Linked DNA regions of Aromatoleum petrolei. The protein of the gene in region 1 interacts with the protein of each later gene in a pairwise test. Links are inferred from orthologs where the notes say so. Each region holds a gene or a part of one and is shown on either strand. Other genes may lie near its edges. The genes, in order: ToN1_RS15970 and grxD.

What was found.
Region 2: the proteins of ToN1_RS15970 (region 1) and grxD interact in binary tests that used the Escherichia coli proteins (3 or more experiments, as listed by UniProt). The link is inferred for Aromatoleum petrolei from one-to-one orthologs.

The regions. Positions count from the first base shown.
Region 1 is NZ_CP059560.1:3,486,259-3,499,188, forward strand. The notes cover bases 4,405-7,398. They hold ToN1_RS15970 (BolA family protein), read left to right. Parts: upstream 4,405-5,769; coding sequence 5,770-6,027; downstream 6,028-7,398. Other genes in these bases: ToN1_RS15960 (ABC transporter ATP-binding protein), read left to right, coding at 4,405-4,998; ToN1_RS15965 (ABC transporter permease), read left to right, coding at 4,991-5,758; murA (UDP-N-acetylglucosamine 1-carboxyvinyltransferase), read left to right, coding at 6,038-7,300; rnk (nucleoside diphosphate kinase regulator), read right to left, coding at 7,340-7,398. Also shown: ToN1_RS15925 (monovalent cation:proton antiporter family protein), read left to right, coding at 1-85; ToN1_RS15930 (ABC transporter ATP-binding protein), read left to right, coding at 247-1,065; lipid asymmetry maintenance ABC transporter permease subunit MlaE, read left to right, coding at 1,062-1,856; outer membrane lipid asymmetry maintenance protein MlaD, read left to right, coding at 1,853-2,326; ToN1_RS15945 (MlaA family lipoprotein), read left to right, coding at 2,355-3,131; ToN1_RS15950 (MlaC/ttg2D family ABC transporter substrate-binding protein), read left to right, coding at 3,189-3,809; ToN1_RS15955 (STAS domain-containing protein), read left to right, coding at 3,806-4,090; more of ToN1_RS15960, read left to right, coding at 4,102-4,404; more of rnk, read right to left, coding at 7,399-7,747; hisG (ATP phosphoribosyltransferase), read left to right, coding at 7,880-8,521; hisD (histidinol dehydrogenase), read left to right, coding at 8,518-9,831; hisC (histidinol-phosphate transaminase), read right to left, coding at 9,899-10,969; imidazoleglycerol-phosphate dehydratase HisB, read left to right, coding at 11,128-11,715; imidazole glycerol phosphate synthase subunit HisH, read left to right, coding at 11,770-12,408; hisA (1-(5-phosphoribosyl)-5-[(5-phosphoribosylamino)methylideneamino]imidazole-4-carboxamide isomerase), read left to right, coding at 12,471-12,930. UniProt on the Escherichia coli protein: Involved in cell resistance against acid stress.
Region 2 is NZ_CP059560.1:3,677,788-3,693,320, reverse strand. The notes cover bases 11,955-14,871. They hold grxD (Grx4 family monothiol glutaredoxin), read right to left. Parts: upstream 13,615-14,871; coding sequence 13,294-13,614; downstream 11,955-13,293. Other genes in these bases: prfA (peptide chain release factor 1), read right to left, coding at 14,606-14,871; prmC (peptide chain release factor N(5)-glutamine methyltransferase), read right to left, coding at 13,703-14,557; ToN1_RS16720 (nucleotidyltransferase domain-containing protein), read left to right, coding at 12,153-13,250; ToN1_RS16725 (HprK-related kinase A), read left to right, coding at 11,955-12,148. Also shown: hemF (oxygen-dependent coproporphyrinogen oxidase), read left to right, coding at 1-113; ToN1_RS16770 (heme biosynthesis HemY N-terminal domain-containing protein), read right to left, coding at 178-1,353; ToN1_RS16765 (uroporphyrinogen-III C-methyltransferase), read right to left, coding at 1,364-2,587; ToN1_RS16760 (uroporphyrinogen-III synthase), read right to left, coding at 2,584-3,381; hemC (hydroxymethylbilane synthase), read right to left, coding at 3,405-4,352; ppc (phosphoenolpyruvate carboxylase), read left to right, coding at 4,519-7,266; ToN1_RS16745 (LytR/AlgR family response regulator transcription factor), read right to left, coding at 7,282-8,046; argH (argininosuccinate lyase), read left to right, coding at 8,209-9,627; ToN1_RS16735 (hypothetical protein), read left to right, coding at 10,358-10,921; ToN1_RS16730 (HPr-rel-A system PqqD family peptide chaperone), read left to right, coding at 10,922-11,245; more of ToN1_RS16725, read left to right, coding at 11,282-11,954; more of prfA, read right to left, coding at 14,872-15,533. UniProt on the Escherichia coli protein: Monothiol glutaredoxin involved in the biogenesis of iron-sulfur clusters.

The DNA.
Region 1 (12,930 bases):
CATGCAGGCCGGGGATGTCGTCGTGCTGATGGGCGTGCCCGCCGACCTGGAGCAGGCCGAAGGGAGACTCTTGCGGGGGAGGTGAGCGGCCGCCCCCCGTCGCGTCGGCGTTCTTCCCCGGTGCATTGCCGTGATGCGCAACACTGTGTTCGTGCATTCGATCCGCATCGAAGTGGTGTTGGTGGCTGTCGCGCTTGCGCGGTCTGCTAAACTCATGAGTTTTGAAGATCCCCGAGGGGCGTCGACTTGGTTTCCGAAACCGACAATCTGCTGGTGAGCCTGAAGGATGTCCGCTTCGCCTATGGCGAGCGCGAGATCTTGCGCGGCGTCGACCTGAAGGTGCCGCGGGGCAAGGTCGTCGCGATCATGGGCGGCAGCGGGTGCGGCAAGACCACGCTGTTGCGCCTGATCGGCGGGCAGCTACGCGCAACGGCCGGCATCGTCGAGGTCGCGGGCCGCAACGTCTCGTCCCTGAATACCGCTGAGCTGTACGAGATGCGACGGCGCATGGGCATGCTGTTCCAGTTCGGCGCGCTCTTCACCGACATGTCGGTGTTCGACAACGTCGCCTTCCCCTTGCGCGAGCACACCGATCTGCCGTTCGGGCTGATCCGCGACATGGTGCTGATGAAGCTCAATGCGGTCGGGCTGCGCGGCGCGGCGGATCTCATGCCGGCGGAGCTATCTGGCGGCATGGCGCGCCGCGTCGCGTTGGCGCGGGCGATCGCGCTCGATCCGATGCTGATCATGTACGACGAGCCCTTTGCGGGCCTCGACCCGATCTCGCTCGGCGTGATCGGCCAACTGATCCGCAAGCTCAACGACGCACTCGGTGCGACGACGATCATGGTGACGCACGACATCATGGAGTCGCTGCAGATCGTCGATTACATCTATTTCGTGTCCGAGGGCGGCATCGTCGCGGAGGGCACGCCCGACGAGCTGCGCGCGTCGAAGGATCCCTGGGTGTACCAGTTCATCCATGCAGAGCCCGACGGCCCCGTGCCTTTCCACTATCCGGCCGAAGCGCTGGATCAGAGCCTCATCGGCGGGAGGATCGCATGAACGGCCTGCTGAACTTCATCCGCCGCCTGGGCGCAGCGGCGGTTGAGGGTGTGTGGCGCATCGGCTTCGCCGCGCGCTTCTTCATGCTGCTGCTGCGTCATTCGGGTCAGTCGCTGACGCGCATCCACCTGACGGTGCGCGAGATCTATTTCAGCGGCGTGCTGTCGCTTTTGATCATCGTCGTCTCGGGTCTCTTCGTCGGCATGGTGCTCGGCCTGCAAGGCTACGAGACGCTGCAGCGCTACGGCTCGGGCGATGCGCTCGGCGTGCTGGTGTCGCTGTCGCTGACGCGCGAACTCGGTCCGGTTGTCGCGGGGCTGCTCTTCGCCAGCCGTGCCGGCCTCGCGGTGACCGCGGAGATCGGCCTCATGAAGACGACGGAGCAACTCGACGCGATGGATATGATGGCGGTCAATCCCATCGCCCGCGTTGTCGCACCCCGCTTTTGGGGCGGCGTGATCTCGATGCCGCTGCTGGCGGCGCTGTTCTCCGCGATGGGCGTTTTCGGCGGCTGGCTGATTGGCGTGGTGTTCATCGGTGTCGATGACGGCGCGTTCTGGTCGCAGATGCAGGCGGCCGTGGACTTCCGCTTCGATATCATGAACGGCGTGATCAAGAGCTTCGTATTCGGCGCCACGGTCGCGCTGATCGCAGTGTTCGAGGGCTACGACTGCACACCGACTGCCGAGGGGTTGTCGCGTGCCATCACCCGCACCGTCGTGACCTCCGCGCTGGCGATCCTGGCGCTCGATTTCGTGCTTACATCTCTTATGTTCCGAGGGCAGTCATGAGGCGTACAACGCTCGACCTGTGGGTCGGTTTCTTCGTGATCATCGGCATGGCCGCGCTGATGTTCCTCGCGTTCAAGGTCGGCAACCTGGGGGCTGCCAACGGCGGTGAAACCTACCTCGTGTCCGGACAGTTCGACAACATCGGCGGCCTCAAGGTGAGGGCGCCGGTCAAGAGCGCAGGGGTCGTCGTCGGTCGCGTCAAGGAGATCCGCTTCGACTCCAAGACCTATCGCGCCGTCGTCTCCCTGTCGCTCGATGCGAGCTACCAGTTTCCGCGCGACACGATCGCGACCATCCTGACCTCCGGTCTACTCGGCGAGCAGTACGTCGGCCTCGAGCCCGGTGGCGACGAGGCGATGCTGCAGGCCGGCGACGCACTGCAGATCACCCAGTCGGCGGTGGTCCTGGAGAAGCTCATCGGCCAGTTCATGTTCGACAAGGCGGCCGAAGGCTCGACGCCGGCGAACTGATCCGCCGGATCAAGATCTGAAATACATAATGAAAAACAATCCTTCCCCGACAATCGCCAGGGCGCTGACGCTTGCGCTTGCCTGTGCCGCCTTAGCGAGCTGTGCGACGCGCGTCGCCAATCCAGACGACCCGCTCGAAAGCTACAACCGCGCGATGTTCACCTTCAACGAGAAGGTGGATGAAGCCGCGATCCAGCCGGTTGCCAAGGCTTACGACAAGGTCACGCCGCTGCCCGTGCGTACCGGTGTCGGTAACTTTTTCGGCAACGTCGGCGATGTGTGGATCGGCAGCAACAACCTGTTGCAGGGCAAATTCGTGGATGGCCTGAGCGACCTGCTACGCTTCGCGATCAACTCGACGGTCGGCATCCTCGGCTTCTTCGATGTCGCCAGCGAGCTCGCCCTGCCCAAGCACGACGAGGATTTCGGTCAGACCCTCGGCAGGTGGGGGGTCGGCGAAGGGGCGTATTTCGTCGTGCCCTTCTTCGGTCCGCGCACCGTCCGTGATGCCGCGGTGTTGCCGATCGACCTGTACGGCGACGACGTCTGGGGCATCAAGGACGTCCCGACGCGCAACAGCCTCACCGCGCTGCGCCTCGTGCATGCCCGCGCCAACCTGCTCGGCATCGACAAGACGCTTGAGGAAGGCACGCTGGACAAGTATGCGTATGCGCGCGATTTCTATCTGCAGCAGCGCCGCTACCGCGTGTTCGACGGCAATCCGCCCCTCGAGGAGATCGATTTCAACGGCGCCCGGCGGCAGCAGGATGATGCCGATCTGCTTGCGGAAACCGGTGCGCAATAAACTTTATAAGGACAACAGGGGCTCGCGCATGGTCGCCGGAGTCCCCGAGGAGTGACGATGAAGAAGTTCCTGCTTTCCCTGTGCCTGATGTTCACGATGCTGCCGGCGTTCGCGGGCGACGCACCCAAGGGGCCCGATGCGCTCGTGCGCGAGGTGAGCGATGATGTCCTCACCATCGTGCGTCAGGACAAGGCGATCCAGTCCGGCGACACGCGCCGCGTGATCGACCTGGTCGAGGAGAAGGTCCTCCCTCACTTCAATTTCCGTCGCATGACGATGCTGGCGGTGGGCAAGGACTGGCGCCAGGCCAGCCCCGAGCAGCAGGGCAAGCTCGTCGAGGCGTTTCGCACCCTGCTGGTGCGCACCTACTCCAACGCACTGACGCAATACCGCGAGCAGACCATCGGCTACAAGCCCGCCAAGTTCGCGGAAGCGGACACCGCGGTGCGCGTGCAGACCGAAGTCCGCCAGGCCGGCGCGCAGCCGATCAACATCGACTACACGCTGGAAAAGACGCCCGAGGGCTGGAAGGTCTTCGACGTAGTCGTCGCCGGCGTGAGCCTCGTGACCAACTACCGCGGCACCTTCGCCCAGGAAATTCGCGCGGGCGGCGTGGATGGCCTGATCAAGTCGCTGGAGCAGAAGAACCGCGACCTCGCGGCGCCGGCGCGCACATGAGCGCGGTGGCGGGCAAGGTTCTCGCCATCCAGGGCGAGTTGACGATGGCGACGGCCGCGCAATGGATCGAGCGCGGCCGTGCCGTGGCGCGCGACGAGGATCTCGTCGTCGATCTGTCGGGTGTGACCGCTGCGGACTCCTCGGCGCTTGCGCTGCTGTTCGACTGGATGCGCGTTGCGCGCGCGAGCGGTCACAAGGTTGGCCAGACCGGCATGCCGGTCGGGATGCGCAGCCTCGCGACGCTCTACGGCGTCGAAGAGCTGCTGCCCGCAGACGCCTGACTGCCGCTTCGATGACTTCTTCTGCAATACGGATCGTTTCGGCGACCAAGCACTACGGTTCCCTCCAGGCGCTCGCCGGTGTGGACCTAGAAGTCGCGCAGGGCGAATTCTTTGGGCTGCTGGGACCGAACGGCGCGGGCAAGACGACGCTGATCTCCGCTCTTTCCGGACTTGTGCGCCCGGACGGCGGGATCTTCGAGGTCATGGGATGCAACGTCGTCTCGGACTACCGCAATGCGCGGCGCAACCTCGGCGTCGTGCCGCAGGAACTGGTGTTCGACCCCTTCTTCTCGGTGCGCGAGCTGCTGCGCATCCAGTCGGGCTACTTCGGCATCCGCAACAACGACGACTGGATCGACGAGATCCTCGCGAGCCTTGACCTGACCGCCAAGGCCGGCGCCAACATGCGCATGCTCTCCGGCGGCATGAAGCGTCGCGTGCTCGTTGCACAGGCGCTCGTGCATCGCCCCCCGGTGATCGTGCTCGACGAGCCCACCGCCGGCGTCGACGTCGAACTGCGTCAGGGCTTGTGGCAGTTCATCCGCAAGCTCAACCGCGACGGCCACACCATCGTGCTGACGACGCATTACCTCGAGGAGGCCGAGGCGCTGTGCGGCCGCATCGCGATGCTGAAGTCCGGCAGGGTCGTCGCGCTGGACACCACGGAGAACCTGCTGCGGCGTTTCGCCAGCCACTCGCTAAGCGTCCGACTGGAGAACCCCGAGGCGGCCGCTGCGCTCGGCGGAACGCTTGCGGCGGGCGGCTGGGCCGACTTCCCACTCGAGCGCTACGAGAATCTCGAGCCGCTGCTCGCGCGGCTGCGCGAGACGGGGGCGAAGCTCCTCGAGCTGCGCCTGGGCGAAGCGGACCTCGAGCGCGTGTTCGTGGAGGTCATGAATCGTGCATGACGGCCTCGTTGGGTTCCGCACCCTGCTGTACAAGGAAGTGTTGCGCTTCTGGAAGGTCAGCTTCCAGACCGTCGGCGCGCCGGTGCTCAATGCGCTGCTGTACCTGCTGATCTTTTCGCATGTGCTCGACCGGCACGTCACGGTCTATGGCGAGGTCGCCTACACGGCCTTCCTCGTGCCCGGGCTGGTGATGATGTCGCTGCTGCAGAACGCCTTCGCCAACAGCTCCTCGTCGCTGATCCAGAGCAAGATCACCGGCAACATCATCTTCGTGCTGCTGCCGCCGCTGTCCTATCGCGAGTTCTACGCCGCCTACGTGATCGCCTCGCTGCTGCGCGGTCTCTTCGTCGGCATTGGCGTGCTTCTCGTGTCGCTGCCCTTCGTCGATCTGCCGCTGGCGGCGCCCGGCTGGATCCTGGCCTTCGGCCTGATGGGTGGCGCGATCCTCGGTTCCCTCGGAGTGATCGCGGGTATTTGGGCTGACAAGTTCGACCAGCTTGCGGGGTTCCAGAACTTCCTCATCATGCCGCTGACGATGCTTTCCGGTGTGTTCTACTCCATCCACTCGCTGCCGGAATTCTGGCAGGGGGTCTCGCATATCAATCCGTTCTTCTTCATGATCGACGGCTTCCGCTACGGCTTCTTCGGCCAGTCCGACGTTTCGCCGTGGTTGAGCCTCGCGGTTGTGAGTTTTTGTTTCGTGTTCCTCGCGGTTTTGACCCTGGCGATGCTCGCCCGGGGCTACAAGCTGCGGGCTTGAGGGTAGTCAAAATGTTCGAAGCAGCAGAAATCAAGCGTCTCATCGAGCAGGGCATGGCCTGCGAATTCGTGGAGATCCAGGGTGATGACGGGGTCCATTTCACCGGCATCGTCGTCAGCGCCGAATTCGAGGGCAAACCCAAGGTGCGCCAGCACCAGGCCGTGTATGCCACGCTCGGCAAGTTCATGGGTAATGAGATCCACGCGCTGCAATTGCAGACCTACACCCCCGCCAAGTGGGCCGAAGTGCGCACCGACCTGGGCTTCTGAGCGGGACGTGATGGACAAGCTTCTGATCGAAGGCGGTGCCCGTCTCACGGGCGAAACCGCCATTTCCGGCGCGAAGAACGCAGCGTTGCCCATCCTGTGTGCGGCGCTGCTGACGCGCGAGCCGGTCACCTTCACGAACGTGCCGCGGCTCAACGACATCGGCACGCTGCTGAAGCTCCTCGCGCAGATGGGCGTGAAGGTCAGCCGCGGCAGCGGTGACGAGGCCGATACCGTGACCCTCGAGGCCTCGGCGCTCGAGAACCCGGTCGCGACCTACGAGATGGTCAAGACCATGCGGGCGTCGATTCTGGTGCTCGGCCCGCTGGTTGCCCGCTGTGGCGAGGCGAAGGTCAGCCTGCCCGGCGGCTGCGCAATCGGCGCGCGGCCGGTGGATCAGCACATCAAGGGCCTGCAGGCGATGGGTGCGCAGGTCGCGGTCGAGCACGGTTACGTGCATGCGAAGGTGCCGCGCCTCAAGGGGGCTCGCCTCTTCACCGACATGGTGACCGTCACCGGCACCGAGAACCTGATGATGGCAGCCTGTCTCGCCGACGGCGAGACGGTCATCGAGAACGCCGCACGTGAACCCGAGGTCGTCGATCTGGCGAACTGCCTCGTCGCGATGGGCGCGCGCATCTCGGGCGCCGGTACCGACGTGATCCGCATCCGCGGTGTGGAGCGCCTGTCGGGCGCGACCCATCGCATCATGCCGGATCGCATCGAGACCGGCACCTACCTGTGTGCCGCGGCTGCGACGGGCGGCGAAATCCGCCTCACACACACCTCGTCGGCTTATCTCGACGCCGTTGTCGACAAGCTCATGGATGCCGGCTGCGAAGTCGTCTCCGAACGCGACGCAATCCGGCTGAAGGCGCCCCGGCGCCTCACGTCGGTGAGCATCCGGACCTCGCCGTATCCGGCCTTCCCGACCGACATGCAGGCGCAGTTCATGGCGATCAACGCGGTCGCCAATGGTGCGGCGGTGATCCGCGAGACGATCTTCGAGAACCGCTTCATGCACGCGGTCGAGCTCCAGCGTCTCGGCGCCGACATCCGCATCGACGGCAACACGGCGATGGTGCAGGGCGTCGAGCGTCTGCAGGGGGCGACCGTGATGGCCACCGACCTGCGTGCGTCGGCGAGCCTCGTGATCGCCGGACTGGTTGCCGAAGGCGAAACGGTGATCGAGCGCATCTACCATCTCGACCGTGGCTACGAGCGCCTCGAGCAGAAGCTCGCCGACCTCGGTGCGCGGGTGCGCCGGCTCGCCTGATCGCGCGGGTGTCGGCCGCGGTGCCGGCGCCCGCATGTCTTACAGGTCAAAGCGACCCGCGGCCTCGGGTTGCCAAGTCACGCCCAGTACTTCGATCCGGATCGGCTGCCGGTCCGAGCTCTCCCAGTCGATCGTCTGGCCGACCGCCAGGCCCAGCAGGGCGCTGCCGGCCGGGGTGAAGACCGAGACCTTTCCGGCTTCCGCCGCCACGTCGCCGGGATAGACCAGCGTGAGCTCATGCTCGCGTCCGCCGGGCAGTTCGCGGAAGCGTGCGCGACTGTTCATCGTGATGACGTCGGCCGGCATGTCCTGGGGGTCGCGCACGTCGGCGCGTGCGAGTTCGTCCCTCAGCCCGTTGAGGTCGCTGCGGTTGCGGGCGGCCGGTGCGGCCAGAAGGCCCTCGAGGCGATCGAGGTCCTGCGAGGAAATCACGATGTCGGGTTTCATAGGGTTACGACTCCCTGCGTCGGGCAAAAAGTAAAAAAGGCCGAACCGCAGCGCGGTTCAGCCAGTCACGGGAGGCTAACAGAACGGCGGGCAGGTTACAATGTCACTCCGATTCTTCACGAGGCACCCTTCGTGTCCAGCATCACCCTTGCCCTGTCCAAGGGCCGTATCTTCGAGGAAACGCTGCCGCTGCTCGCGGCCGCTGGTATCACCCCGACCGACAACCCCGAGACCTCGCGCAAGCTCATCATCGGCACGAATCGTCCCGAGGTGCGCCTCGTGATCGTGCGTGCGACCGACACGCCGACGTACGTCCAGTACGGCGCGGCCGACCTCGGCATCGCCGGCAAGGACGTGCTCCTCGAACACGGCGGGGCCGGGCTGTACCAGCCGCTGGACCTCAACATCGCGAAGTGCCGCCTGTGCGTCGCGACGCAGAGGGGCTTCGACTACGCCACTGCGACGCGCCCTGGCGGGCGCATCCGCGTTGCGACGAAGTACATCAACAGCGCGAAGGCGCACTTCGCCGCCAAAGGCGTGCATGTGGACCTGATCAAGCTGTACGGATCGATGGAGCTTGCGCCGCTGGTCGGGCTTGCCGACGCCATTGTGGACCTCGTTTCCAGCGGCAATACGTTGCGCGCGAACAACCTCGAGGAGGTCGAGGAGATCATGGCGATCAGCTCCCGCCTGGTGGTGAATCAGGCCTCGCTGAAGCTTAAGCGCGAACTCATCCAGCCCGTGCTGGATGCCTTTGCCGGAGCCGTGAGATGAGCGATGCGACCCGCAGGATCCGCCGCCTCGACGCGCGCGATCCCGACTTCCTGCCCACGCTGGATGCGCTGCTTGCCTTCGAAAGCGGCGCGGATGCGCGCATCGACGAGGCCGTCACCGAGATCCTGCGTGCTGTGCGCACCACGGGTGACGCCGCGGTGATCGAATACACGCGCCGCTTCGACCGCCTCGACGTCAAGTCGATGGCCGCGCTGGAGCTGCCGAGGTCCGAGCTCAAGGCCGCGCTCGACAGCTTGAGCGTCGAGCAGCGCGAGGCGCTGCGCATCGCAGCCGACCGCGTGCGCATCTACCACGAGCGTCAGCGCGCCGAATCTTGGGACTACGTCGAAGCCGACGGCACGCGCCTCGGCCAGAAGGTCACGCCGCTCGACCGCGTCGGCCTCTACGTGCCGGGCGGGCGCGCGTCCTACCCCAGCTCGGTGCTGATGAACGCCGTGCCGGCCAAGGTCGCCGGCGTCGGCGAGCTGATCATGGTCGTGCCGACCCCCAATGGCGAGAAGAACCCGCTCGTACTCGCCGCGGCTGCGATCACCGGCGTCGATCGCGTGTTCACGATCGGTGGCGCGCAGGCCGTCGCCGCGCTCGCCTACGGCACGCAGACCCTGCCGCAGGTCGACAAGATCGTCGGCCCAGGCAACGCCTATGTCGCCGAGGCCAAGCGTCGCGTCTTCGGCACGGTCGGCATCGACATGGTCGCGGGCCCTTCGGAGGTGCTCGTCATCTCTGACGGTAGCGGCCACTCCGACTGGGTTGCGATGGACCTCTTCGCGCAGGCCGAGCATGACGAACTCGCGCAATCGATCCTGTTGTGCACCGATGCCGCATTCATCGACGCGGTCGAGGCCGCGATCGAGCGCCTGCTGCCGACGATGCCGCGCCGCGAGACCATCGCCGCCTCCCTCGCCAATCGCGGCGCACTGATCCATGTCGAGAGTCTGGAGCAGGCGTGCGCGATCGCGAACTGCATCGCGCCGGAGCACCTGGAGCTGTCGCTCGACGAGCCCGAGCCGTGGATAGCCCGCATTCGCCACGCCGGTGCGATCTTCGTCGGGCACTGGTCGGTCGAGGCGCTGGGCGACTACTGCGCCGGCCCCAATCACGTTCTACCGACCATGCGCAGCGCGCGCTTCTCGTCGCCGCTGGGCGTGTATGACTTCCAGAAGCGCACCAGCATCATCCAGATCTCGGAAGTGGGGGCGCAGACATTGGGCCGCGTCGCCTCTACGCTCGCGCACGGCGAGGGCCTGCAGGCGCATGCGCGCTCGGCGGAGATGCGGTTGCACAAGTGAATCACCGCGCCGCTGGCGCGCGCCGGGGATCAAGGAAGGGCGTCCCGGTGGGGCGCCCTTCCTGCGTTTACGCGAGGATCTCGCGCAGCGCGGCGATCAGTGCGGCGCACTGCGCGTCGGTGCCCACGGTGATGCGCAGGAACTGCTCGATCCGCGGCTGGCGGAAGTGGCGCACGATGATCGCGCGCTTGCGCAGCTCGGCAGCGAGTTCGCCCGCGTCGCGCGTCGGGTGCGTCGCGAACACGAAGTTTGCCGCCGACGGCAGCACCTCGAAGCCCAGGGAGGACAAGTCGGAAATGAGCTGGCTGCGCGTGCGGATCACTGCCTGGCGCGTGCGCTCGAAATACTCCTCGTCCTCGATCGCCGCGACCGCGCCGACGATCGCCAGCCGGTCCAGCGGGTAGGAGTTGAAGCTGTCCTTTACGCGCACCAGCGCCTCGATCAGCGCGGGATGGCCGATCGCGAAGCCCACGCGCAGCCCCGCGAGCGAGCGCGACTTGGAGAAGGTCTGCACCACCAGCAGGTTCGGATAGCGCGCCGTCAGGGGGATCGCCGACTCCCCGCCGAAATCCACGTAGGCTTCGTCGACCACGACCACGCACTGCGGGTTGCCGGCGACGATGCGCTCGATCTCGGCGAGCGGCAGCAGACGCCCGGTCGGCGCGTTCGGGTTGGGGAAGATGATCCCGCCTGCGGCCAGCCCGTCGGCGGGCAGGTAGTCGTCGGGGCGGATCGCGAGGTTCTCGTCGAGCGCCACGGTGCCGAAGTCGATCCCGTAGAGCCCGCAATACACCGGGTAGAAGCTGTAGGAGATGTCCGGGAAGCGCAGCGGGCGGTCGTGCTTGAGCAGCGCCAGGAAAGCATGCGCAAGCACCTCGTCGGAGCCGTTGCCGACGAACACCTCCTGCGTCGAGATGCCGTGGCGCGCGGCGATGGCGGCACGCAGCCGTTCCGAAGTCGGGTCCGGATAGAGGCGCAGCGCGTCGGATGCCTCGGCACGGATCGCCTCGATCGCCTTCGGCGAGGGGCCGTACGGATGCTCGTTGGTGTTGAGCTTGACCAGATCGGCGATCTTGGGCTGTTCGCCCGGGATATAAGGGGTCAGGCCGTGGACGACGGCACTCCAGTATTGGCTCATCGGCGGATCGGGGCAGGATTGTCGGAGGGGCCCCGCGCAGGCCCGGCGGGGCTGCAGCCGGCATTGCGGCGGGACAGTCTGGCGATGGTATCATGCCCGAGAGTGGCGCCCGAGCGCGTCCGACCCCCCCCGAACTCGTCAATTCGAAGCAGAATCTCATGCGGCAAGCCGAAGTAACTCGCGACACCCTGGAAACCCGGATCACCGTCCGCATCGACCTGGACGGCAGCGGCAAGGCCAGTCTCGCCACGGGGGTGCCCTTCTTCGATCACATGCTCGACCAGATCGCCCGTCACGGTGCGATCGACCTCGACATCAAGGCCGAAGGCGATACCCACATCGACGACCATCACACGGTCGAGGATGTCGGCATCACCCTCGGGCAGGCCTTCGCGAAAGCGCTCGGGGACAAGAAGGGGATCTTCCGCTACGGCCATGCCTACGTGCCGCTGGACGAGGCGCTGTCGCGCGTCGTCGTGGACTTCTCCGGCCGGCCCGGGCTGCACTACTTCGTGAATTACACGCGTGCGCGCATCGGCAATTTCGATGTCGACCTCGCGCGCGAGTTTTTCCAGGGCTTCGTCAATCATGCCGGGGTGACTGTGCATATCGACAACCTGCGCGGCGACAACGCCCATCACCAGTGCGAAACGATCTTCAAGGCCTTCGGTCGTGCGTTGCGCATGGCCGCCCAGCGCGATGAGCGCGCCGCCGGCGTGATTCCCTCGACCAAGGGCGCCCTCTGAGTTCCCGTCAGACTCCCCGCCCAACCTTCTGATTTTCCTGCGAGCGATTCCCCGATGAGCGACGTAGCCATCATCGACTACGGCATGGGCAACCTACGTTCGGTTGCCAAGGCGGTCGAACACGTAGCGCCCGGCAAGACCGTGGTCGTGACTTCCGATCCCGCGGTGGTCGCGGAGGCCGGCCGGGTGGTGTTTCCGGGGCAGGGCGCGATGCCCGACTGCATGCGCGAACTGGACCTGCGCGGACTGCGCGCGTCGGTGCTCGAGGCCGCTGCCTCCAAGCCCTTCCTCGGCATCTGTATCGGCGAGCAGATGCTGTTCGCTCACAGCGAGGAGGGCGACGTGCCCGGCCTGGGCATCCTCCCCGGCAATGTCGTTCGCTTTCCCGATGCGAAGATGGTGGCGGCCGACGGTTCGCGCCTGAAGGTGCCGCACATGGGCTGGAACGAGGTGCGCCAGCGCATCGCGCACCCGTTGTGGGAAGGCATTCCCGACGGCGAGCGCTTCTATTTCGTGCATAGCTATTTTGTTCGACCCGACGAGCGCTCGCTGGTTGCGGCCGAAACCGATTACGGTTTGATGTTTACCAGTGCGGTAGCGCGGGATAACATCTTCGCGGTTCAGTTCCACCCCGAAAAGAGTGCGCAGGCTGGCCTGCGGATGCTTGCAAATTTCGTTTCCTGGGCCCCCTGACGCGCGTCGTCCGGACCCGCCTGTAGCTTTCCTTCCACTCCTCAGATGCAACTCTTCCCCGTATGCTGCTGATTCCCGCTATCGATCTGAAGGACGGCCACTGCGTGCGCCTCAAGCAGGGCGAGATGGACGACGCCACCGTGTTCTCCGAAGATCCGGCCGCGATGGCCCGCCACTGGATAGATCTCGGCGCGCGCCGCCTGCACCTGGTCGACCTGAACGGCGCCTTTGCCGGCAAGCCCAAGAACGGCGCGGCGATCCGCGCGATTGCCGATGAAGTCGGTGACGACATCCCGGTCCAGCTCGGGGGCGGCATCCGCGATCTCGACACCATCGAGCACTACCTCGACAACGGCATCTCCTACGTCATCATCGGCACCGCCGCGGTGAAGAATCCGGGCTTCCTGCACGACGCGTGCGGCGCCTTCCCGGGTCACATCATCGTCGGCCTCGATGCCAAGGACGGCAAGGTCGCCGTCGACGGCTGGTCGAAGATGACAGGGCACGACGTCGTGGACCTCG
Region 2 (15,533 bases), 190 kb from region 1 along the record:
TCCTGATGTCGCTTCCGCCCATCGTGAAGTGGCGCTACGACTGGCACCCCGAGGCAGGCAGTGCGGAAGCGAAACTCTACGACGAGTTCCTCAAGCCCCGCGACTGGTGCTGAGAGTTCCGGCGACTGCCGGCAGGGACGAACGACGGCCGCTCCGCCCGGGGCGGCCGTTTCGTTTTCAGGCCGCGGAACGCTGCGCCGCAGCGCGGTAGTGTGCCTGTGCCTCGTCCGCGCGCTCCAGGCGCTCGAGCAGGCCTGCCAGCGCCAGATGTGTCTCGACCGACGGCGCGAGGTTGAGCGAGGCCTCCAGGTAGCTCTGCGCCTTGCCCCATAGCTGCGCGTTCAGGCACAGACGCCCGAGCGCGAACAGCAGGCCCGCATCCTTGGGATACATGCGCAGCCATTTCTCCCCACGGGCGAGGCAATCGACCGCGTCGCCTTCGCAGCAGTAGCCGTACAGGCGCGCGAGGCCGCTATCCCATTCCGCGTCGAGCAGCCGCTCCAGCGTGCGGCGCGCCAGTGCTCCCTGACCCGCCTCGGCGAGATAAGGCACGGCACGCTCGACCAGGCGACGGTCGTTCAATTCGTCCGCCGGGATTTCGCGCCAGTACGCCGCCAGCCCGTCCGCGTCGCCCGCCAGTTCGCGCAAGCGCTCGAGATGCGCGCGCCGCAACACGGAACGCACCTGGTCTTCCGACAAGGCCTTGTGCTTGTGCAACTGGCGCGCGGTGCGCAGGACCTCTTCCCAACGCGCCAGCGCCGAAGCGACGCGCAAGGACAGGCGCAGCGCGGCAATATGGCGATGCCCCGCGAGGCGCAGATTCTCCAAGCGCTCGGCAGCCTCCTCGAAGCGCCGCCCCTCCACCGCCAGTTCAGCCTCGGTCATCAGGCGAGCGACGCGCGACTCGTCCTCCTGTTCGGCCGATTTCCCCAGCCAGATGCGATAACGCGTGTCGTCGCGCATCGCATGCGCGGCTCGCGCCGCAACGAGGGCCGCCATCGAGCGGTTGTCGCTGTCCCCGAACGCCGCCGCGGCGAACTTCACCGATTGTGCGAACCGTCCCTCGAACAATGCCCGCAGCGCGTCGCGCAGGGCGCGACCGGCCTTTTCCTTGCGACGTCGCTCGCGATACTGGACGACCCGCCCGGGCAGCGCCATCGTGCGGCGAACGATCCGCAGCACCGCGTAGGCACTGACGAACGCGACAATCAAGCCGACGATGAGCAGGTTGAGCGAGAGCTGGATTCGCCACGGCGGAACGACGACCAGCACGTAGCCGTCGTTCACGCTCGCCAGCATTGCAACGCCGGCCGCGAGCGCGAAGATTCCGATGAGCCAGATCAATGCACGCATGATCGGCTCCTCAGCGCGCGGCGCCGGCAGGCTGGCGCGCAGCGTTCCCCTTCGCCGGCTCCTCGGCGGGCGGCGCGGCCGGCGGCACAACGACGGCCGGAGCATTCCGGCTCGCCTCGCCCGCGCGCGCCTGCAGGAGCCGCAGCGCGGCGATGCTCTCCACCGGCGCGGGCTGCTCCACCTTGACCGGCATCGCCCCGAGGACCGCCAGCTCGGACAGCGTCTCCTGCACCTTTGCATCGCGCTTGTCGAAGTAACGTTCGATCCAGCCCTGCGCCTGCACCAGGTCCGCCGAGAAGGTGCGCCCGTCACGCGCCAGCAGCGCGAGGCGGGCAGTCAGCAGCCGGATCTTCAGATTCTCGCGCAGGTAGGTGCTCTGGGCGGGAGCGAGCAGCACGGGCTCGGGTTGGTCGAGCCGCTCGATACGCACCAGCGCAAGGATCTCGTGCCACACCTCGTGTGCCACGCCCTTGATGAAATCCATCGGTGAGGGCTCGGCCGCGGCGGGCGCAGCGGCCGTGTCGGCATCGACGGAGGGCTGCACGGCGAGCTCGCCAGCGAACGCCAAGGGCAGGCGATCGACCCGCTCGAGCAGGGCCTGGAGCCGCAGCGCGATGCCCGGGACATCCACCTGTGGCGCCGCCTTCAGCGCTTCGATATCGCGCGCCAGTGCGCGCCGCAACGGCAGCAACTGACCGGCGTCATGCGCGGCAACACGCGCCTCGGCACCCTGCAAGGCGACCAGCGCAGCCTCGGCATTGCCGGCGAGCTGGAGCTGCTGCGCCGCCATCCCGACGGCGTATTCGGCCTCGGCGATGACGCGATCCTCGCGGGTGCGCGAAAACTGCTGATAGAGCGTCTCGAGCGCTGCGGCCTGGCCTTCCGTGGCCGCCACCTGCGCCTCAAGGGCGCCGAGCTTGCCCTGCAGCGCGGCGATGGCCTCTTGCTGCTGCCGGGCAAGCGCGCGGTATTCGGTTGCGGCCGAGTCACCGGCAGCGAGGCGCTGGGCGACCTCCTCGCGCACGACGGTAACGCTGCCGCGCATGTCGTGCACGTACCAGCCGAGCACTCCGGTGGCGACGAGCGCAACCACGGAGATCGCAGCGGCCAGGCCGCCTCGGACGCTGCCACCTGCGGCCGTGGAGGCTGACGGCCGCGCGGCCGATTCACGATTCGGAGCGGGAGCGGCTTCGGTCGAGCCGGACTGGGTAAGTGCGGGTTGTTCTTGGTTCATGGCTTGAGTGTAACCGAGGCGTGCCGAAAATGAGATTCGAGGGCACCGAGCAGCCCCTCGTCGCCCGGCGGCGTCTCGAGGACGAGTTCGAAGCCCGCCGCACGTGCGTGCGCGACGATGCGGGGATGCGGCGCGAAGACGGCGACCGCACGCAACAGCGGCCAACCCTCGTCGCCAACCATGGCGCGCATGTTGCCGACGCCTTCGCTGCTGGTGAGCGTGATCGCATCGAGGCGCCCGTCGGCCGCCAGACGCAGCAAGGGTGCGGAGTCCATGCGGGGGCAGTAGCGCCGGTAACAGGTGACATACTCGACTGTCGCGCCGCGCTCGCGCAGGGTCTCGCCGAGCAGGTCGCGCCCGCCGTCGCCGCGGAAGATCACGACGCGCCGTCCCGCCACCGCGTCGGCGCGAAACTCCGGCAAGGCCAGCACGGACTCGCTGTCGAAGCCGCTCTGCGGCGCGATGACCTCGCTGAACCCATGGTTCGCCAACGCCCGCTCGCTGCCCTTGCCGACGGTGGCGACACGCAGGCCGGGTGGCCAGGCACGGCGCGCCAGGACGGGCCCGAGGGCGTGGCTCACGGCGTTCGGACTGACGAAGAAGGCGACATCGAAGTCATCGAGCCGCGCAATGACCTCATCGAGGGCGCGGCCGTCCTCCGGCTCGCCGATCGCGAGCACGGGGAAACGCAGCGCGATGCCGCCGCGCGCTTCGATCGCCGCGCACAGGCCGTCCGCCTGCTCGGATGGCCGGGTCACCACGATATGGCGCCCGGACAGCGTTCCCGCGGTCATGATCACCACCGTCGCGGCCGGCCTCAGCCGATCTGGGCGAGGATGTCCTCGGCTCCCTGCTCACGCAGATCGGCCGCCAGCGCAAGACCCAGCGTCTCGCAGTCCGCCGGATTGCCCTCGAGCTCGGCGCGCACGATGCGGCTGCCGTCGGGCAGCGCGACAAAGCCGCGGAGCCACAGCTTGCCGGCGCGGATTTCAGCATACGCCCCCAGCGGCACCTCGCAGCTGCCGGCGAGCGCGCGCGACACGGCGCGCTCCGCGCGCACGCATGCGGAGGTGTCGGCGTCGTTGAGCGGCGCAAGCCAGGCGGCGACATCCTTGCGGCTGGCGAGGCATTCGATGCCCAGCGCGCCCTGCCCGGCGGCCGGCAGCGACACTGTGGACGGCAGCTCGCAGCGGATGCGATCGGCCAGGCCCAGACGCTTGAGGCCGGCCGCGGCGAGGATGATCGCATCGTACTGACCCTCGTCGAGCTTGCGCAGGCGGGTGTCGAGATTGCCGCGCAGGCTGGTCACGGCAAGCATGGGATACATCGCGTGCAGCTGCGATTCGCGCCGCAGCGAGGACGTGCCGACGACCGCCCCCGGCGGGAGCTCGTCGAGGCTCGCGTAGCGCGGCGACACGAAGGCGTCGAGGGGAACCTCGCGCTCCGAAATGCAGGGCAGCGCGAAGGGCTCGGCGAGCTGCATCGGCACATCCTTCATCGAATGCACGGCGATGTCCGCGCGACCTTCGAGCAACGCCGCCTCGAGTTCCTTCACGAACAAGCCCTTTCCGCCGACCTTTGCCAGCGGGCGATCGAGGATCTGGTCGCCGCGGGTCGTCATGCCCAGCAGCTCGACCCGGCAACCGGGGTACAGCGCCTCGAGGCGGGCCTTCACGTGCTCGGCCTGCCACAGTGCGAGCCGGCTTTCGCGGGTGGCGATTACGATGCGTTCGGGCGGGTTGAATTCGGCGGAAATTGCGCTCACGGTAAACGGACTCGTCGGCAGATGATTTAGGATCCTGACGGGCGCAGCACATACCGCACCGCAACATCAGGGTTCGCGCCAATGGCGCCGTAGCAAATCGGCATTCTAGCATGGACGTCCGAGCACACCTCTCGCCCCCGAACCCCAACACTGCCACGGAAACATCATGACCCAGGACAAGGACGCACCACTGCGCGAAGACATCCGACTGCTCGGCCGCATGCTCGGCGACACCGTGCGCGACCAGCAGGGCGAGGCCGTGTTCGGCCTCATCGAACGCATCCGCCAGACTTCGGTGCGCTTCCGCCGCGACGACGACCGCGCCGCACGCCAGGAGCTCGAAGGCATCCTGGATGCGCTGTCGCGCGAACAGACGATCCAGGTCGCGCGCGCGTTCAGCTATTTCTCGCACCTCGCGAACATCGCCGAGGACCAGCACCACATCCGCCGCAGCCGTGCCCACCTCATCGCCGGCTCCGCGCCGCGCGAAGGCAGCCTCGCGCACGCACTCGCCCGTGCCTTCGCGAGCGACCACGAGGCCTCCGAACTCGCCGCGTTCTTCGACACCGCATCGATCTCGCCGGTGCTCACGGCCCACCCGACCGAAGTGCAGCGGAAGAGCATCCTCAACTGCGAGACCGACATCGCCCGCCTGCTCGACCGGCGCGACCGCATGGTGCTCACGCCCGAGGAGCGCGAACACAGCGACGAAGCCATGCGCCGCGCCGTGCTCATCCTGTGGCAGACGCGCATGCTGCGCCCGGCCAAGCTGTCGGTGGTCGATGAGGTGGCCAACGGCCTGTCGTATTTCGACGCGACCTTCCTGCGCGAGGTGCCGCGCCTCTACGCCAGTCTCGAGGACCAGCTCGCGAAGCGCGACCCGGCGCTGGGCGCGCTCGAACTGCCCGCCTTTCTGCGCGTCGGCAGCTGGATCGGCGGCGACCGTGACGGCAATCCCTTCGTCACCGCCGAGGTCCTCGAACGCGCGCTCGCGATGCAGGCCGGCGCCGTGCTCGGCTTCTACCTCGACGAGTTGCACACGCTCGGCGCGCGCCTGTCACTCGCCGCCGGACTCGTGAGCGCCTCGGACGCGCTCCTCGGGCTCGCTGACCGCTCGCCCGACCAGTCCCCGCATCGCAAGGACGAGCCCTATCGGCGCGCGATCTCCGGCATCTACGCACGCCTTGCCGCGACCCATCGCGCCCTGCTCGGCAGCGAACCGCCGCGCCACGCCGTCGCAGACGCCGAGCCCTACCTGAACGCGTACGAACTGTCCGAGGACCTCGATATCCTCCACCGCTCGCTCGTCGCCAACGGCTCGGCCGCGCTGGCGCGCGGCCGCCTGCGCCTGTTGCGCCGCGCGCTGCGGGTGTTCGGCTTCCACCTCGCACCGATTGACCTGCGCCAGAACTCGGACGTACACGAGCGCGTCGTCGCCGAACTGCTGGCGACCGCCCAGCCCGACGTCGATTATCGCGCTCTAGACGAGACCGATCGCTGCGAGGTGCTGCTCACCGAACTCGCCACACCGCGGCCGCTCGCCTCGCCTCACGTGCACTACTCCGACGAGACCGAGGGCGAGCTGGCGATCTTCCGCGCCGCCCGCCGCGCACACCTGCGCTTCGGCAAGGAAGCGATCACCAACTGCATCATTTCGAAGACCGACGACGTCTCGGACATGCTCGAACTCGCCCTGCTGCTGAAGGAGGCGGGCCTGCTGCGCCCGCACGAGCAGGCGCTCGACGTGAACATCATCCCGCTGTTCGAGACCATCGAAGACCTCGCCAACGCCCCGACCGTCATGGATCGCCTGTTCGCGCTGCCGGCCTACATGAGCCTGCTGGAATCACGCGACCGCATGCAGGAGATCATGCTGGGCTACTCCGACAGCAACAAGGACGGCGGCTTCCTCACCTCCGGCTGGTCGCTGTACAAGGCCGAGATCGGGCTCGTCGAGGTATTCGCCAAGCACGACGTGCACCTGCGCCTCTTCCACGGCCGCGGCGGCTCGGTCGGTCGCGGCGGCGGCCCGAGCTACCAGGCCATCCTCGCGCAGCCGGGCGGCGCCGTGCAGGGCCGCATCCGCCTCACCGAGCAGGGCGAGGTCATCGCCGCCAAGTACAACAACCCCGAGGTGGGCCGGCGCAACCTCGAAGTGCTGGTCGCCGCGACGCTGGAGGCGAGCCTGCTCACGGATCGCGCGCCGGCGCCGCGCGCCGAATTCCTCGACACCATGCAGGCGCTCTCGGACACGGCCTTCGCCTCCTATCGCGGCCTCGTCTATGAAACCGAGGGATTCGAGCGCTATTTCTGGGAGTCGACGGTGATCTCCGAGATCGCCGAGCTCAACATCGGCTCGCGCCCCGCCTCGCGCAAGAAGGGCACGCGTATCGAAGATCTGCGCGCGATCCCGTGGGTGTTCAGCTGGTCGCAATGCCGGCTGATGCTGCCCGGCTGGTTCGGCTTCGGCGCGGCGGTGAAGGCATGGCGCGCCGCCCATCCGGACGACGGCCTCGCACGGCTGCAGGCGATGTACAAGGAGTGGTCGTTCTTCGCAACGCTGCTGTCGAACATGGACATGGTGCTCGCCAAGTCCGACCTCGCGATCGCCTCGCGCTATGCCGGACTCGTGAAGGATCCGGCGCTGCGCGACGCGATCTTCGGTCGCATCCGCGCCGAATGGCAGGACACCGTCGACGCGCTGCTCGCCATCACCGGCCAGAAAGAACTCCTGGACGACAACCCGCTGCTCAAGCGCTCGATCCGCAACCGCTTCCCCTACCTCGACCCGCTCAACCACGTGCAGGTCGAGCTGCTGCGCCGCCACCGCGACGGCCACGACGACGCGCGCGTGCGGCTGGGCATCCACATCTCGATCAACGGCGTCGCGGCCGGCCTCAGGAACAGCGGCTGACGCGGAAAACGGCATTCAGATCCCCAGCGCCTGCTTCACCGCCGGCCACTGCCGGCGGCTGACCGGCAGGCCTGCGGGCAGCCCGGCGAGCAGGATGTCCCAGTGCGGTTCGCCGTCCTGCTCGCCCGCCCGCTCGACGCCGACCACGGCAGCGCGTGCGACGAGGCAGTTGCGGTGGATGCGCAGGAAGCGGCCGGGGAACTCCTGCTCGAGTTGCACCAGCGATTCGTCGAGCAGGTATTCGCGCTCGGCCGTCCGCGCGGTCACGTATTTGAGCTCGGCCCGCAGGAACAGCACGTCCGCGACCGGCACCAGCAGGATGCGACCACGCTCGTTCACGCTGAAATGCTGCCGCGCGCCGGGCGCCAGCGCCGCAAGCGCGGCATCCGGCAGCGGCGGGCGGCGCCGCACCTTCGCCAGCGCGTCGGCGAGACGCTGCGCCCGCACCGGCTTCAGCAGGTAGTCGACCGCCGAAAGCTCGAAGGCCTGCACCGCATATTCGTCGTAGGCTGTTGTGAAGATCACCGCGGGGGGCTTCTCCAGCCGGCCGAGATGGCGCGCCAGCTCGACGCCATCCATCACCGGCATGCGGATGTCGGCCAGCACGACGTCGGCGGGCTCGCTCTCCAGCAGGCGCAGGGCCCCGACGCCGTTGGCCGCGACGCCGACGACGGCGGTCGGCTGCTCCGACGCAATGTCGCCGAGCAGGTCGCGCAGGCGCGCGCGCGCGGGCGCCTCGTCATCGACGATCACCACCCGCAGCAGCTGTGCCGACTCCATCGAACACCTCCCCCTGCGATGCACGCCGGGCCGGCCCGCCGGCCCCCAAGGCACGCAGGCCTTTTGCTTTATAATTTCGGCCTGTTTGCGCGGCGCCTGCAACAACCGGCACCCCGCCCCGCGACGGCCGCCACCGGCCGCGCCATACCAATGACGGACATTATGACAGACACCACTTCCTCGCAGCCGGCCAAGGCCTGGTCGGGCCGCTTCACCGAACCCGTCTCGGATCTCGTGAAACGCTACACCGCCTCGGTGTTCTTCGACCAGCGCATGGCGCGCCAGGACATCCGCGGCTCGCTCGCGCACGCGAAGATGCTCGCGCGCCAGGGCATCATCGGCGCGCAGGATCTCGCCGACATCGAGCGCGGCATGACGCAGATCCTCGGCGAGATCGAGCGTGGCGAGTTCGGCTGGAACCTCGACGACGAGGACGTGCATCTCAACATCGAAAAGCGCCTCACCGCGCTCGTCGGCGACGCCGGCAAGCGCCTGCACACCGGCCGCAGCCGCAACGACCAGGTCGCGACCGACATCCGCCTGTGGCTGCGCGACGCGATCGACCAGATCCTCGCGCTGATCGGCGACTTCCAGAAGAACCTGCTCGACGTCGCCGAAGCCAACGCGGCGACGCCGATGCCCGGCTTCACGCACCTGCAGGTCGCCCAGCCGGTGACCTTCGGCCACCACCTGATGGCCTACTACGAGATGAGCCGCCGCGACGCCGAGCGCTTCGCCGACTGCCGCAAGCGCGTGAACCGCCTGCCGCTGGGCAGCGCCGCGCTCGCCGGCACCAGCTACCCCATAGACCGCGAGTTCGTCGCGCAGGAGCTCGGCTTCGACGAGGTCTGCTACAACTCGCTCGACGCCGTCAGCGACCGCGACTTCGCGATCGAGTTCTGCGCCGCCTCGGCGCTGCTGATGACCCACCTGTCGCGCTTCTCCGAGGAACTGATCCTGTGGATGAGCCCGCGCGTGGGCTTCATCGACCTCGCCGACCGCTTCTGCACCGGCAGCTCCATCATGCCGCAGAAGAAGAACCCGGACGTCCCCGAGCTCGTGCGCGGCAAGACCGGGCGCGTCAACGGCAGCCTGATCGCGCTGCTGACCCTGATGAAGGGCCAGCCGCTCGCGTACAACAAGGACAACCAGGAAGACAAGGAGCCGCTGTTCGACACCGCCGACACGGTGATCGACACGCTGCGCATCTACGCCGACATGATCACCGGCATCCGCGTGAAGACCGACGCGATGCGCGATGCACTCAAGCAGGGCTACGCGACCGCGACCGATCTGGCGGACTACCTGGTCAAGAACGGCCTGCCCTTCCGCGACGCGCACGAAGCGGTCGCGCTCGCCGTGCGGGCGGCCGACGTGAAGGGCTGCGACCTGCCGCAATTCTCGCTCGACGAGCTGCGCGCGGCAATGGCGCACGTGCCGGGTGCGGCCGAACGGGTCAACGACGACGTCTTCGCCGTGCTCACCGTCGAAGGCTCGCTCGCCTCGCGCAAGCACATCGGCGGCACGGCCCCCGAGCAGGTCCGCGCTGCCATTGCGCGGGCGCGTAGCGCACTGGATTGACGGCCGGCGGAACAGCACCAGATGTGGCGCCTGACCGGTGCGGGCGCCACAACCTCCGTTCAACGCGCGTGAATCCGAATCCCTGACCAAGCGCGAGTCCACGCTTGCTGGGGCACCCACCGCCATGCACATCCGGCCCACACCTCGACGCCGAGGATGCATGGATCGCGATGGCTTACCACCTTTCTCACGACCTTCCTGCTTCCTCATCAGCCCCCTCGGCGTCCAAGCCGGGCGCCGCGACCTCGAAGCGGCGTAACTCAGCCATCGCCCATGTGCGAGGCCGGCATGACGAAGGTCACGACGTCTTAGCCCTTGTGCTTGAAGCATGCAAGGCGCTCGGCTAGCTTCACAAGGGTGGATGTCATTGCATCCGGCCCGCGAAGCAAACGTCGGATTTTTTTACACTCGACTGGAATCCGGCATTCACGCGCTCCATAAGCCTTTATATTTCAGCACGATGGAGCAGATGCCAATTCGGCACGAATCGTGCTCGAATGAACGTGAGAAGACACGAGCGTAGAAATCGCCATCAGGAACCAAGAAAATGGGGATACCCCCGGACCCGTGCGATACCGGATGTAACGAGCTGCCCGAAGGAACGTCGGCGTCCCGGTCTGCCGGTTCTCGTCGGCGCTTCATCGGGGCGACAGCTGGCGGCGTCGGTGTCCTGCTAACCGTTCAGGCCAGGTCCGCGCTCGGCCAGATCAGCTGCCTGAGCCCCTCGGCGATGGTCAGCGGCAATCTGAGCCACCACGCAGGCGAGACGGTGTGTTCCGCGGGGCTGTCGCCTACCGACTGGAAGCTGCAGATCAATGTATCGAACTGGGGCCAGGTCAGCGCTCCGACATTCAAGCGGAGTGTGACGCTGCTCGACGTCGACGCGAGTGCGTACACGACCGGCCAGGACATCTCGAAGAACCCGAAAAGTGTCATGGACAGCGTGGGAACCCTTGTTTCCGCCGTTCTACCGGATTCGGACGTTCCCAATTCCACGGGGATCTGGGAGTTTCTCGCATTCCCGCAGAATTACGCGACCCTGTCCGACTGCGAGCTGATGCGCCACCTGATCGCTGCTTGGATCAACACGAATCTGCTCCCGGACTACCCGATCAAAACTTGGCACATCCAGGAAATGTGGCAAAGCCTGCGCCGCGGCGGCACCTATTGCCCGTCCAGCCTGGCATGCACGGGCACCATGGGACTCACCGCCGCGGAGGTGATCAGCTACATCAAGACCACCTACTCGGGGACCGAGTCGCCGCTGCTGTATGTCTGCAAGAAGAAGGCCTGATTGACGAACCGCCTCGAAATCAGCCAGCAGGATGACATGACGTTGAACATTCTTAGCGGGCGGTCGTTGGTGTTCTCGCCTCAGTGGAATGACGAAGGCGCAAGCGTGCTGTTCGACAGCACGTCAGGCGACTACTGGGTGCTCACACCGCTCGCGCGGGAAATCGTCAGACACACGACCGACGCGGGGCCCACCGAGGCATCCACGCTCGTCCGCCACGTCGGCTCACGGGCGTCCGCGTTCGAAGGCGGTGAAATAGCCGAAGCGACGATCCGGCGCGTGATCGATGAACTGGTGGAGCTCTCGATTCTCGCGCACACTTGAGCACAACTCGTTCCGCGCTGCGAGCTGGCTACCGGATTGATCGACGTCACCCTTCATCTTGCCCCGGTCACGGTGCGTGTGCGCTCGCCGTTCGCCACGGTGCGCCGCCATCTCGAGACCTTCTACCCGGACGCACTACACGGCTCAGGGAAGGCGAGGCATTTCATCGACTTCGACATCCACATCACCCACGGTACGGGATGGCGCCGCTGGCTCCGGCCGCAGGCACGCTTCTTCCTTGACCACGCCGAACCCTTCCTCCCCCTCCCGGCCACGCAGGCCGCCCCGCTGTTCGAGTGGGGGCTGAACTGGTGCCTCGCATCCCGCCCGCTCGGCTATCTCGTCATGCATGCCGCAGTCGTCGCCCGCGACGATGACGCACTCGTCATGCCCGGGGCGCCCGGAGCAGGGAAGAGTACGCTCTGCGCAGCGCTGACCTTCATCGACCAGTGGCGGCTCCTTTCAGACGAACTGGCGATCCTTGCCCCCGAATGCGGCACCCTGCAACCCAACCCCCGCCCGATCAGCCTCAAGAACGAATCGATCGACATCGTTTCGCGCTTTCCGGGCACCAGGCTCGGACGTCGCTACACGGACACCCGCAAGGGCACGATCAGCCATGCGGCGCCACCTGCCACATCGCACAGCGCGGCCGCACGACAGGCGCGATGCCGCTGGGTGATCTTCCCCCGCTTCGTGCCCGGATCCGCCCCCCGCAGCGAGGAAATCGGCCGCGCAGAGGCCTTCGCGCGCATTGCGGAGCAATCCTTCAATCGCGATCGCATGGGCGAGACTGGCTTTCACGCGCTGTGCGAGATGCTGGACAAGGCGCGGTGCTTCGACATTGCCTACGATTCGACCGACACCGCCCTGGCGATGGTGCGTAGCATCACCGGACGTTAACGCGATGCAATCGTCCGCCTGCAAACGTCTGGTTGCGACCCTCAAGACGCCGACGCAGGCTGCCGCGCTGGATCTGGCCGCTTGGTCCGAACTCGTCGCGAATGCGCGCGCAGCGAACCTTGCGGGCCTGCTCGCCGAGCGCCTCGCCGCGGCGGACGTCGCCATCCCGCCCGAAGCCGCACGACATCTCGACGCAGTCCGCCAGCTCAGCCGGCGACAGGCACTGTCGGTGCGCTGGGAAGTGCACGGGCTGCAGCGTGCCCTGTGCCGCCTGGGCATCCCGCTGGTGCTGCTGAAAGGGGCCGCCTACGCGGTGTCCGACCATCCCGTCGGGCGCGGCCGCCTATTCGGCGACATCGACATCCTGGTGCCGCACGACGCGCTCGGCGATGTCGAGTTGCGCCTGATGGTGGCGGGCTGGGCGTCGGCCAAGACCTCACCCTACGACCAACGCTACTACCGAACCTGGATGCACGAGTTGCCGCCGATGGTGAACGTGCGGCGCGGCACCGTGCTCGACGTCCATCACACCATCCTGCCGCTCACCTCGCGGCACAGCCCCGATGCGGGCACGATCATCCGCGAGGCGTCCACGCTACCCGGCCTGCCTGCGGTGCGCATCCCCCGCCCCGAGCATCTGCTCATCCACAGCATCGTTCACCTCCTGCACGAAGGCGAACTTCACAACGGCCTGCGCGATCTCTTCGATATCGATGGGTTGCTGCGCGCGGGAGCCAGCGAAGCGGATTTCTGGCCGCGGGTGGTCGAGGCCTCACGGACGCTCGATGTCGTCGCGCCGGTCGCATTCGGCCTCCACCTTGCCAGGCATCTGCTCGACAGCCCGATTCCGCCGCCGGTACTCGAGGATTTGCTCAACGCCGCGGGCGGGCCGGCCTCGCGGCTGCTGACGATGCTGTACACAACCGCCATGCGCCCCGAGAACGAGGCTGCCGAAAGCGCGGCGGCGGCGCTTGCCCGCTTCGCGATCTACGTGCGCGCCCATTGGCTGCGGATGCCGCCGTATCTCCTGCTGCGGCACCTCGCGCACAAATCGATCGTGCGCCTCAAAAAAGACGAGCCCGCCGCTGACGGGCGGGCCTGATCGCCATCCCGGCACGGACGGGTGCCGTGCCAGCCGAAGCGAATTACTTGACGCCGGCTTCGGCGAGCATCGTCTTCAACTCGCCGTTCTCGTACATCTCGCGCATGATGTCGCAGCCGCCGACGAACTCGCCCTTGATGTAGAGCTGCGGAATCGTCGGCCAATTGGCGAATTCCTTGATGCCACTGCGAATATCCTCGTTCTCCAGCACGTTCACCGAGAACACGCTGGTAACGCCCAGGTTCTTGAGGATCTGCACGGCGGTCGCCGAGAAGCCGCACATCGGGAACTGGGGTGTGCCCTTCATATAGAGCACGACCGGGTTGCTGGTGACCTGCTCGCGGATGACGTTCTGGATGTCCATGTTGCCGTTCCAAAAGTTGAGTAATTAACTCGGGAAATTCTAGGGATTGCCATCGCAGCCGTCAATAGGCACTGCAACGACAATGCCTTCAGCGTGACTCCTCACGCCCCAGCCACTGGCCGCCCGACACGCGCTCGATGCCGCCGAGGTCCTTCCACGACGTGATCGACGAGAACCCCGCATCCGTGAGCAAACCGCGCACCGCCGCCGCCTGGTCGTAACCATGCTCCATGAAGAGCCAGCCCCCCGGCTCCAGGTGGCGCGGCGCCTCCGCCGTAATCGCCGCGAGGTCGTCCAGCCCCTGGGGCCCTGCAGCCAGCGCCGTTCCCGGCTCGAAGCGCACGTCGCCCTCGCGCAGATGCGGGTCGCCCGCAGCGACGTAAGGGGGATTGGCGACGATCAGCTGATAGCGATCACCCCCCAGTTGCGAAAACCAGTCGCCGAGGACGAAGGACACGCTCGCCTTTAGGCGGGCGGCGTTGGCCATCGCGACCAGCAAGGCCTCGCGCGAACGATCCACCGCGGTCACGTCGGCGTCAGGCAGTTCAAGCGCAAGGGTCACGGCCAGCGCGCCGCTGCCCGTACCCAGGTCGAGAACCCGGGTGCGCGGCCTGTCGCCGAAGTGCGCCAGGGCCAGCTCGATGAGCAGCTCGGTGTCCGGTCGCGGAATCAGGACCGCCGGGCCGACCATGAAGGAGCGCCCGTAGAACTCGCGCTCGCCGATCAAGTAGGCCACCGGCTCTCCCGCCTCGCGCCGCTCCACCAGGCTGCGAAATTCCGCCCACTCGCCCTCGTCAAGCCGAGCCTCCGGATATGCGGCAAGGCGTGCCGCCGAACATTGCAGGACATGGCGGAGCAGCACCCGCGCATCGACGACGGCAATGCGGGCACGCGCCCAGTTCAATGCGGCGGCGATATCGGGCACCGTGTCGGGCGTATCCATCAGCGCCTCCACCCGTGCGGACTAGATGATCGCGAGGTCACGCTCATATCACTCACCGGCGAGCGCCGCGAGCTGTGCGGCCTGATGTTCCGCCGTGAGCGCACCAACCAACTCGTCGAGTTCCCCCTCCATCACCGCGTCCAGCTTGTACAGCGTGAGGTTGATGCGGTGGTCGGTGACACGGCCCTGGGGAAAATTGTAGGTGCGGATGCGCTCCGAACGGTCGCCGCTGCCCACGAGACTCTTGCGCGTCGCAGCCTCCCTCGCCTGCTGCTCGCGGAGCTGTATGTCGTGAATGCGCGCAGCCAGCACCGACATCGCCTGCGCCTTGTTGCGGTGCTGCGAGCGGTCGTCCTGGCATTCGACAACGATACCCGTGGGCAGGTGGGTGATGCGCACCGCCGAATCGGTCTTGTTGATGTGCTGACCGCCCGCGCCGCTTGCACGGAAGGTATCGATGCGTAAGTCCGCCGGATTGATGTTTACGGCCTCGAGCTCGTCGGCCTCGGGCATCACCGCAACGGTGCAGGCGGACGTGTGGATGCGCCCCTGCGTCTCCGTCGCCGGCACCCGCTGGACGCGGTGCCCGCCCGACTCGAACTTCAATTTCGAATACGCGCCGGCGCCGATCACGCGCGCGATGACTTCCTTGTAACCGCCGAGGTCCGATTCGCTCGCCGACACGATCTCGACCTTCCAGCGCTGGCGTTCGGCGTAGCGCGTGTACATGCGCAGCAGGTCGCCGGCGAACAGCGCCGCCTCGTCGCCACCGGTCCCGGCACGGACTTCCAGAAACAGATTGCGCTCGTCATCGGGGTCGCGCGGCAACAGCGCGCGCTGCAACTCGTCCTCCAGCGCCGCGATCCGCTCCGCGCAAGTCGCCAGCTCCATTTCCACGAGCTCGCGCATCTCCGCATCGGCGAGCATTTCGCGCGCACTTGCAGCGTCACTCTCGGTCCTGCGCCACGCCTCGTAC